DNA from 3 places in the Streptomyces sp. NBC_00250 genome. Region 1 is predicted to be linked to each of the others. Evidence: riboswitches for the same ligand, from Rfam matches in the RefSeq annotation. Region 1 holds a riboswitch; each other region holds the start of a gene.

Region 1 (2,865 bases):
TCCTCGCGTCCCGGATCGTCTTCCTCGGGACGCCGATCGACGAGACGTCGGCCAACGACGTCATCGCCCAGTTCCTCTACCTGGACCACGCGGCACCGGACCAGGACGTCTCGCTCTACATCAACTCCCCCGGCGGTTCGATCAGCGCCATGACCGCGATCTACGACACGATCCGCTCGCTCCACTGCGACGTGGAGACCACCTGCCTCGGCCAGGCCGCGTCCACCGCCGCCGTCCTGCTCGCCGCCGGCACCCCGGGCAAGCGCATGGTCCTGCCCGGCGCCCGGATCACCCTCCAGCAGCCGACCGTGGACGAGCCGGTACAGGGCCAGCTGAGCGACCTCGACCTCCAGGCCCGCGAGATCCTCCGGCTGCGCGCCCTGGTGGCCGGGATGCTCACCGAGCACACGGGGCAGGACCGGGAGCGCATCGACGCCGACCTCGACCGCCTCACCGTCCTGGACGCGTCGGCGGCGGTCTCGTACGGCCTGGTGGACCACGTGATCACGAACCGGCGCTCGGGCGCCGGCGGCACGGCGGGGTGAGCCGACCATGGTCCCCGAGCTGCCGCCGCTGCCCGCGCTGACACGCGCCGAGGGTGAACTCGTCGACGCCTACCTCGAAGTCGTCGACCTCCTCGGGAAGATCAATCCATCCAGAGGCGCGCATACCTATGGAGCACTTCGCGCCGCACAAGCCCTGGTGGGGCGGGCGGAGGCGCTCCTCCAGGCCCTGACACTCATGCATATGCGGGGCGAGAGCGAGGTGCACGCGGACACGTTGGCGCGCGCCCTCAGGGTGTTGGACGGGGAGCGCAGAGCACACCGCGTCACCGTCCCGCGAACTCGGGCGAGTTGACATTTCCGCGTGTCGTGTCGAGGCCCGGACGGCCGACACGCGCCGCAGAATCGCTCCCCCGTTCGGCGTAGTTGACGAGTCGACAAATGTGTCGGACGAGTTGCGCAACAGATGTACGCATCTGGCGGAATGGGACGTTCCGCCGCTGGTGCGAGGCTCATAGGCCAAACCTCCGAAGATCACAAAGGCTGTCTGTCCACCCGAACGGATCAGTCGTGAGGAGCCTCACATATCGCCGTTTCAGCTCGGATTTCGACCTTGGTGTGGGTCAAGATCCCTGTCGACGACAAGCCCCCGCCACCACGGCGGGGCGGTCCGGGCGGACGCCGAGTCCTGCCGCTGTCCCGGACGTCTGGTCGACAGGATTGGATCGGCAGGAGTGGAGGACCCGATTTTTACGGGACGTACGCGCTGCTTCGGCAGCGGGGCCGTCCCTTGGGGTGAAGCCGCGTCAGCGGCCGGGCATCTTCGCCAGCCCGAACCCGACAGGTCATCCTTCGCAGGCGGCTGACGAAGGGTTGCGCATGACCGCGCAGATGCACGTCCCGTCCCTGCTGTCCCGGGCCGGAGCCGTCTCGGCTCTCACCCTCGCCGCCGTCGGCGGCACGTTGTTCGCACCCGGTGCGGCGACGGAGGCCCAGGCAGCCACCACGCACGCGAACAAGGCACTGAGCGTCGCCGCGTCCAAGAAGGGAGCTCCGTACCGGTACGGGAGCACCGGACCCACGAGGTTCGACTGCTCCGGTCTGACGCTCTACGCGTACAAGAAGGCGGGCAAGTCGCTGCCCCGCACCGCGCAGCAGCAGTACAACAAGACCCGGCACATCTCCGCCTCCACCAGGCAGAAGGGGGACCTGGTCTTCTTCCACTCCGGCGGGAGGGTCTACCACGTGGGCATCTACGCCGGCAACGGCAAGGTCTGGCACTCGCCCAAGACGGGCTCCTGGGTGAAGCTCGACAGGATCTGGTCGTCGAAGGTCTACTACGGCCGCGTCCGCTGATCAGGCAGCGGTAGCGGTTCGTCCGTGAGGGGTGCGGTGGCGCCGCCGTACCCCTGACCGACAGGACAGGAGACCCCTAGCAGCTGGCCACGGGGGCGACCGTCCACGGAAGAGTGATCCAGACCGTCTTGCCGCCGTCGTCGGTCGGTGCGACGGACAGCCGACCCCCGGCCTCCGCCGCCAGGACGCGAATGATGACCATGCCCCGCCCGTTGTCCTGCTGGACGGCCGCCGGGAGGCGCCGCGGCCGGCGCGGATGGCTGTCGGTGACGCCGATGCGGAGCCGTTCCTCCCGCTCCAGACGCACGTCGACCGTGAAGGTGGGCGACTGGCCGAGGGTGTGCAGGACGGCGTTGGTGGCGAGTTCGGAGACGATCAGACGGATCGCGTCCGCGATCTCCGCGGCATCGTCGAGGCCCCAGCCGGTGAGGACGTCCGCGACGTACCGGCGGGCCGTGGGGACCGAGGCGGGATCGCTCGGCAGGGTGACGGATGCTTCCTGGTGATCTGCCATGGCGACGCTGTCCCTTTCCCGCCGGGGCGGCTGCCCCGGATTGCGCTTCGCGTCAGAGTGCCACCGATCGTGCCGCGCCGGGCGGCGTTCCACCAAGATATGTCCCCATCTGTCGCCCGAAGCGGTGAACTCTGGGGTTCCCAAACGCTCTTGGGCGTCTCGTCAGTCCTGCCGGCCGGCCGGCGCCGTGCGCAGAATCGTCGCCACCGCACGCTCGATCTGCGCGTCCGTCAGATCGGCGCGGGCGGTGAGCCGGAGCCGCGAGATGCCGTCGGGTACGGACGGCGGCCGGAAGCAGCCGACCGCCAGGCCCTGTTCGCGGCAGTCCGCCGCCCAGCGCAGCGCCGCCTCCGGGGAGGGCGCGCGCACCGAGACGACGGCCGCGTCGGGCCGCGCGGCCGTGAGGCCGGCCTCCGTGAGCAGGCGGTACAGCGTGGTCGCGACGGTACGGGCCCGCTCGGCGAGGCCGGCCTCGGCCCTGATCAGGCGCAG
Region 2 (2,865 bases), 7.3 Mb from region 1:
GCAGCGGGCGCGCCGCTACCGGGGCAGCAGGCGGTCCGTGCCCCTCGAAGGCCGGACGGTCCTCGTCGTCGACGACGGTCTTGCCACGGGTGCGACGGCTCTGGCGGCCTGCCGGGTGGTACGCGCCAGGGGCGCCGCCCGGATCATCCTCGCGGTGCCGGTGGCGCCGAAGGGCTGGACGGCCCGGCTCGGCGGCGAGGCCGACGAAACAGTGAGTGTCCACGCGCCGGAGCTGTTCTACGCGATCGGACAGTTCTACCGGGACTTCGAGCAGACCCCGGACGCCGAGGTCCTCGCCTGCCTGGACCGGAACCGCGCCGCGCACGGCCCGGTCGTCCAGGACGCGGACGTTCGGATCCCCGTCGCCGACGGAGTCACGCTCGCCGGGCGGCTCGCGGTGCCCGAGGGCGCCACCGGCATCGTCCTGTTCGCCCACGGCAGCGGCAGCAGCCGCCACAGCCCCCGGAACCGGGCGGTCGCGACGGCGCTCAACGGGGCGGGGCTCGGAACGCTGCTGTTCGACCTGCTCACCGAGGTCGAGGCGGTCGACCGGGCGCATGTCTTCGACACCCCGCTGCTCGCCGGCAGGCTCGCCCGTGCCACGGAGTGGCTCGCCGAGCGGCCCGAGAGCGACGGCCTCCCGCTCGGCTACTTCGGCGCCAGTACGGGAGCGGCCGCCGCGCTGTGGGCCGCGGGCGACCCCGGGGCCACCGTGGCCGCCGTGGTCTCACGTGGTGGCCGACCGGACCTCGCGGCCGACCACCTGGCCCGGGTCAAGGCTCCGACGCTCCTCGTGGTCGGAGGCAGGGACGCGCTGGTCCTGGACCTCAACCGGCGGGCCGAGTCGCTGCTGCGCTGCGAGAGCAGGCTGGAGGTCGTGGAGGGCGCCACGCACCTCTTCGAGGAGCCGGGCGCCCTGGAGGAGGTGGCGGAGCTCGCCACCTCCTGGTTCACCGGGCACTTCCGGGGTCAGTAGGCCCCGTTGACGTTGTCGATGGAGCCGTAGCGGTCGGCCGCGTAGTTGCAGGCGGCGGTGATGTTGGCGACCGGGTCGAACAGGTCCATCGACGTGCCGGGCACGTGATAGGCGAGGAAGGTCGGCTCGATGACCTGGAGCAGACCCTTCGAGGGCGTGCCGGCCACGGCGTTGGAGTCCCAGAGGTTGATGGCCTGGGGGTTGCCGGAGGACTCGCGCATGATGTTGCGGTGGATCCCCTCGTACGAACCGGGGATGCCGCGCAGGGCCATGATGTCCAGCGACTGCCGGATCCAGCCGTCGAGGTTGTTCGCGTACTGGGTGGCGGCGACGGGAGCGGCCTTGACCGGCGCGGCGGCTGCGGGAGCGGCGGCGGAGGCACCCGTGCCGGTGGCGACGGCCGGGGTGGCCGTACGGCGCTCGGAGCGGCTCGCCCGTTCGGTCGTGGAAGCCTTCTTCGCCTGTGCCGGGGCGGCCTTCACGGCATCCCGACGAAGCGTCAGTTCAAGGCCCGGGTGAATAAGTGACGGATTGTCACCCACGGCGCTCTTGTTGGCCCGGTAAAGGCCCTTCCAGCCGCCCTGAATTCCCTTCTTCTGGGCGATCAGGGAAAGCGAGTCGCCACTGACGACCGTGTAGGTGCGCGCGGCGGCCGGGGCGGCGGGAGCCTTGGTGAGGGCAGTTGCGGCGACCGGAGCGGCGACGGTCTTGACGGCGATTTCCGGGGCTCCGGAAACGGGCGCGGCACCGGCCACTGCGGGGGCGAGCAGCGGGAGGGCAAGGGCGGCTCCGCCCGTACCGACCAGCGCGAGTCCGCGGGAGACGGAACGGCGACGGGGGCGGCGGTGCTTACCGTGAGCAGGCATGACGGATTCCTCTCCGGCGCCTTCGGGGTGAGCTGTCGGGTTCGGACTGGAGATGTCCGGCCGCGCGCACGCGGCTTCACCCCGAGCCGTCCCGGAATCCGGGCCGGCGTATTCGTGGGTCCCCCGCTCCTGCCGTCGGGTGAAAGGGAGGTATTTCGAGCGGTGGCAGGATTCGGCGATCCGCTCGAATGGAGGTGACCGTAGGCCAGTAATGCGACGGAGAACAAGAGGATCTGAGTCCAGGGGTCGGTGAAAGGATCACCGAATTCATGGAATTCAAGATCGACCGCGACTCCGGGGCATCGAACTTCCTTGTCCCGCAGGGCCTGCGCGGATTCTGATCACCCGGGAGTCTCCGGGAAAGTGAGTCGCATCACCACGTACTCAATGTCCGAATATGCACGGTAATTCTGTTAATGGGGGAGTGGGTGATAAAGACCCGTTCGGCCCAACGGGCACTCAAGGGCATAAGTCGCAAAACCGACATTCGTCCTGAAAGATGGAGTAACCCCGACCGAGGAGCCGCCCGGATGTCGCCCCCCACCTCCCTGCTCGACCCCGACGCCCTCGACCGTGAGGCCGCCGTCCTCTACGAGAGCGCCACCTGGCAGCGGATCGTCACGGACTGGGCCGAGCCGCCGACGACCGCACCCGCCGCGGAGGGCTGGCGGGACCTGCTCTCCGTGCCGGTGGACCGGCTCGTCGCCGAGGCGCTCGAAGCCCTCCCACCGCCCCTCCCCGCCGAGCGCCGGCTACCCGGCAGGATCGGCGCCGTCCTGCCCGACCGGCTGCACGCCTGGCGCCGCATCGGCCGGCCCGAGCTGCGCCCCTCCGTCCACCTCGGCCATGCGCGCCTCGTACTGGAGGAGTGGGGCTGGCAGAACGCCCCGTACAAGCTGCGCGACGCTCGCGGGGCCCGGTGCGTCTGCGGTGCGCTCCTCGCCGCGCACCGTCTCGGCTACGGCAGCGCGACGACGATGAACGAGGCGGCCGCCTGGATCATGACCGAACTCAGGTCACGGG
Region 3 (2,865 bases), 2.1 Mb from region 1:
GGCGTCCAGGTCGAACATGGCCTGGTCGATCAGGCGCTGCTCGGTGGCGTCGTAGCCGACGAGCTCCGGGCCGATCTGCTCGATGACGGCGAGGACGGCCTTCTCGACACCCTTGCCCAGGTAACGGTTGGGGTCACCGTCGCGAAGCTCGATGGCCTCGAAGGCACCGGTGGAGGCGCCGGACGGAACAGCAGCACGACCGGTGCTGCCGTCGTCGAGGCCGACCTCGACCTCGACCGTGGGGTTGCCTCGGGAGTCCAGGATTTCCCGGGCTACGACGACGTCGATGGACGGCACGAGCATCTCCTTTTTGGGATGTGACGCTGGATGTGACGCATGGCCGGTGCAGGGTCGCTCGGCCTTGCGACAAGAGCCTAACCGGCTCGGAGGCTCCGGCCGGCCGGGCGCCCGCCCCCTGGGACGAAAAAGGACCCAAGGGCATGCATCTCGGGACGAAGGGTCCCAGATCTACTGGACGGTAACCGCTGTCACCGTCAGGTCCTCCCGGAAGTCCCGCACAAAAGGGGGAACCCCGGCCCGACGCGCACGGGGGATGGGCGCGTCGGGCCGGGGTGGTCACCGCGGGAGGGTCGGAGGGGCCGCGTGAGCCGCCGGACTCACGCGAGCCGCCGGGCTCACTTCAGGTGAAGCTGCTGGCCCGGGTAGATGAGGTCGGCGTTCTCGACGACGTCCTTGTTCAGCTCGAAGAGCTTGGCCCAGCCGCCCTTGACGCCGTGCGCCTGGGCGATCTTGCTGAGGGTGTCACCGGCGACGACCTTGTACTCGCCGTCACCCTTCTTGACCTTCTTGCCGGTCGGGGTGGTGACCGTCTTCTTCGCGGCGGCCTTCGGCGCGGCCTGCTGCTGCGTGGCCTGCTTGGGGGCCTTGCGCTGCTCGCTGCGGGTGGTCGGCTGCTCGGCCTTCCGCTCCTGCTGCGGCTGCTGCTGGGTGCTCTGCTGCGGCGCGCTCTCGACGGCGCCGGCCGGCGAGGCGCCGGAGAGGCCCACGCCACAGGACGGCCAGGCGCCCTTGCCCTGGCCCGCGAGGACCTTCTCGGCGATGGCGATCTGCTGGGACTTCGACGCCTGGTTGGCGGTCGAGGCGTAGGCGGTGCCGCCGTACGCGGCCCAGGTGGAGGCGGAGAACTGCAGGCCGCCGTAGTAGCCGTTGCCCGTGTTGATGGACCAGTTGCCGCCGGACTCGCACGCGGCGACGGTGTCCCACTCGGAGACCGTGGCGGCCGAGGCGGTGCCCGCGGTCATCAGCGGGGCGGCGACGGCGACACCGGTGACGCCGACGAGCGTGACGACCTGGGTGGCCTTGGAGGGACGGCGGTGTTTGCCCTTACCGGAAAACAGCATGGAGATTCTCCTCACCGACGCCTGTGAGGTGAGCTGTCGGGTTCGGGCCGGAAAGTTGCCCGGCCGCGTGTCCTAGCACGCGGCTTCACCCCAAGCCGTTCACCGGCCGTCTGTCTCAACGGCCGGGACCGGCACTTACCTTGGGTCCCCCACTCCTGCCTTCGGCGCTTGCGCGACGACTGTTCCCATCGGCCGACGGCAGGATTCGGCGTTTCGGTCGACGGGGCCCGCGGTGGCGAGCGGTGACGACCGTAGACACAGACCCACCGGAAGTTCAAAGAGGCGTATTGCGGAAATAACGCCCCTACTTGCCTTCCGGTGGGGGTTGTTTGTGCAGGTGAGAGGTGACGGGAGCAAAGTTTGCGGGCGGAACACGCCAGTTGGGACGAAGAGACCCATGTCTCACTTGCCCAGAACCGGACATACGCCCCCGAATCACTCCGCCTTCTTGCTCGAACCGTTCGTCAGGTCGAGGCTCTGACCAGGAAGGATGAGGTCCGGATCGATGCCCACGGTCTGCCGGTTGGCGTCGTAGAGGGCGGTCCAGCCTCCAGGGAGTTCGTTCTCCTGTGCAATGTCGGACAGGTTGTCGCCCGGCTGCACGAGATACGAGTCCGGGTTGCCCTGACTGTCCGTTGCGTCCGATTTCTTCGAAGCGTCAGCCGCCGGGAGCTTCGCGGGCTTTTCGGCCAGCTCGTCGCCAGATGAAGCGTGTCGACCGGATTCAGTAGAAGTGTCCGGCTTGCCGCTTTCCTCCGGGGCGGCGTCACCCCGGTGCTTCCCGGTTCCGGGAGCGGCCGACGACACGTCATCGTTCGGCGCGCCGGGCGTGGTGGGCGCACCGGGCTCGGTGGGCGCCCCCGGCGTACCGGGCATACCCGGCGTAACGGACGCATCGGGCGCGCCCGGAGTGGTCGGCGTGGTCCCGTCGGTGGGAGCGGACGGGGTCCCCGGGGTCACCGACGTGACGGGAGCGGTCGGTGAGACGGGCGTGGCGGGCGCGGTGGGCGACACGGGAGCGGTCGGCGAGGCCGTCCCCGTGGCCTTCTTCGCGGCCCCGTGGGAGGCGGCGGAGCCCTTGGAGGCCTCCGGGAGCCCCGAGGTCCGGTTCGACTCGACGACCGGGCCCGTGGGGGCCTTCGGGATGCTCGTGGGGCCGGGATCCACACCGGTGGCCGTGCCGTCGTTCGTCAGGCCGGCGATCGGTGCGCAGGTGGCCCACTCGGTGGAGCCCTTGGCAAGAGCCTTCTCGGCCACCGCGATCTGCTGGGCGCGGCTCGCCAGGTCGGCGCTGGGCGCGTACGCGAGGCCGCCGTTCCGCTCCCAGCTGTCCTGGGTGAACTGGAGCCCGCCGTACATGCCGTTGCCGAAGTTGGCGCTCCACTGCCCGCCGGACTCGCACTCGGCGACCCGGTCCCAGGTGGCGGCGTCGGCGGCGGAGGCGGACCCGGTGGCGAGCAGCGGCAGCGCCATGGCGGATCCGGTCACGCCCGCGGCGACGACG

Evidence for each region. Region 1 has a riboswitch for cyclic di-AMP ahead of OG259_RS34795 (C40 family peptidase). Riboswitches for the same ligand answer to the same signal wherever they lie in the genome.
Region 2: another riboswitch for cyclic di-AMP. It lies ahead of OG259_RS01445 (LysM peptidoglycan-binding domain-containing protein); the one in region 1 lies ahead of OG259_RS34795 (C40 family peptidase).
Region 3: another riboswitch for cyclic di-AMP. It lies ahead of OG259_RS25120 (transglycosylase family protein); the one in region 1 lies ahead of OG259_RS34795 (C40 family peptidase).

The regions. Positions count from the first base shown of each region.
Region 1 is NZ_CP108088.1:7,665,049-7,667,913, reverse strand. Features, by position in the region: gene OG259_RS34805 (ATP-dependent Clp protease proteolytic subunit) at 1-545, shown strand, start outside; gene OG259_RS34800 (hypothetical protein) at 553-858, shown strand; cyclic di-AMP (ydaO/yuaA leader) riboswitch at 1,258-1,379, shown strand; gene OG259_RS34795 (C40 family peptidase) at 1,383-1,859, shown strand; gene OG259_RS34790 (ATP-binding protein) at 1,936-2,373, opposite strand; gene OG259_RS34785 (8-amino-7-oxononanoate synthase) at 2,536-2,865, opposite strand, start outside.
Region 2 is NZ_CP108088.1:321,643-324,507, reverse strand. Features, by position in the region: gene OG259_RS01450 (phosphoribosyltransferase family protein) at 1-976, shown strand, start outside; gene OG259_RS01445 (LysM peptidoglycan-binding domain-containing protein) at 970-1,842, opposite strand; cyclic di-AMP (ydaO/yuaA leader) riboswitch at 1,847-2,030, opposite strand; gene OG259_RS01440 (DUF6197 family protein) at 2,373-2,865, shown strand, end outside.
Region 3 is NZ_CP108088.1:5,524,230-5,527,094, reverse strand. Features, by position in the region: gene eno (phosphopyruvate hydratase) at 1-303, opposite strand, end outside; gene OG259_RS25120 (transglycosylase family protein) at 636-1,361, opposite strand; cyclic di-AMP (ydaO/yuaA leader) riboswitch at 1,365-1,538, opposite strand; gene OG259_RS25115 (transglycosylase family protein) at 1,797-2,865, opposite strand, start outside.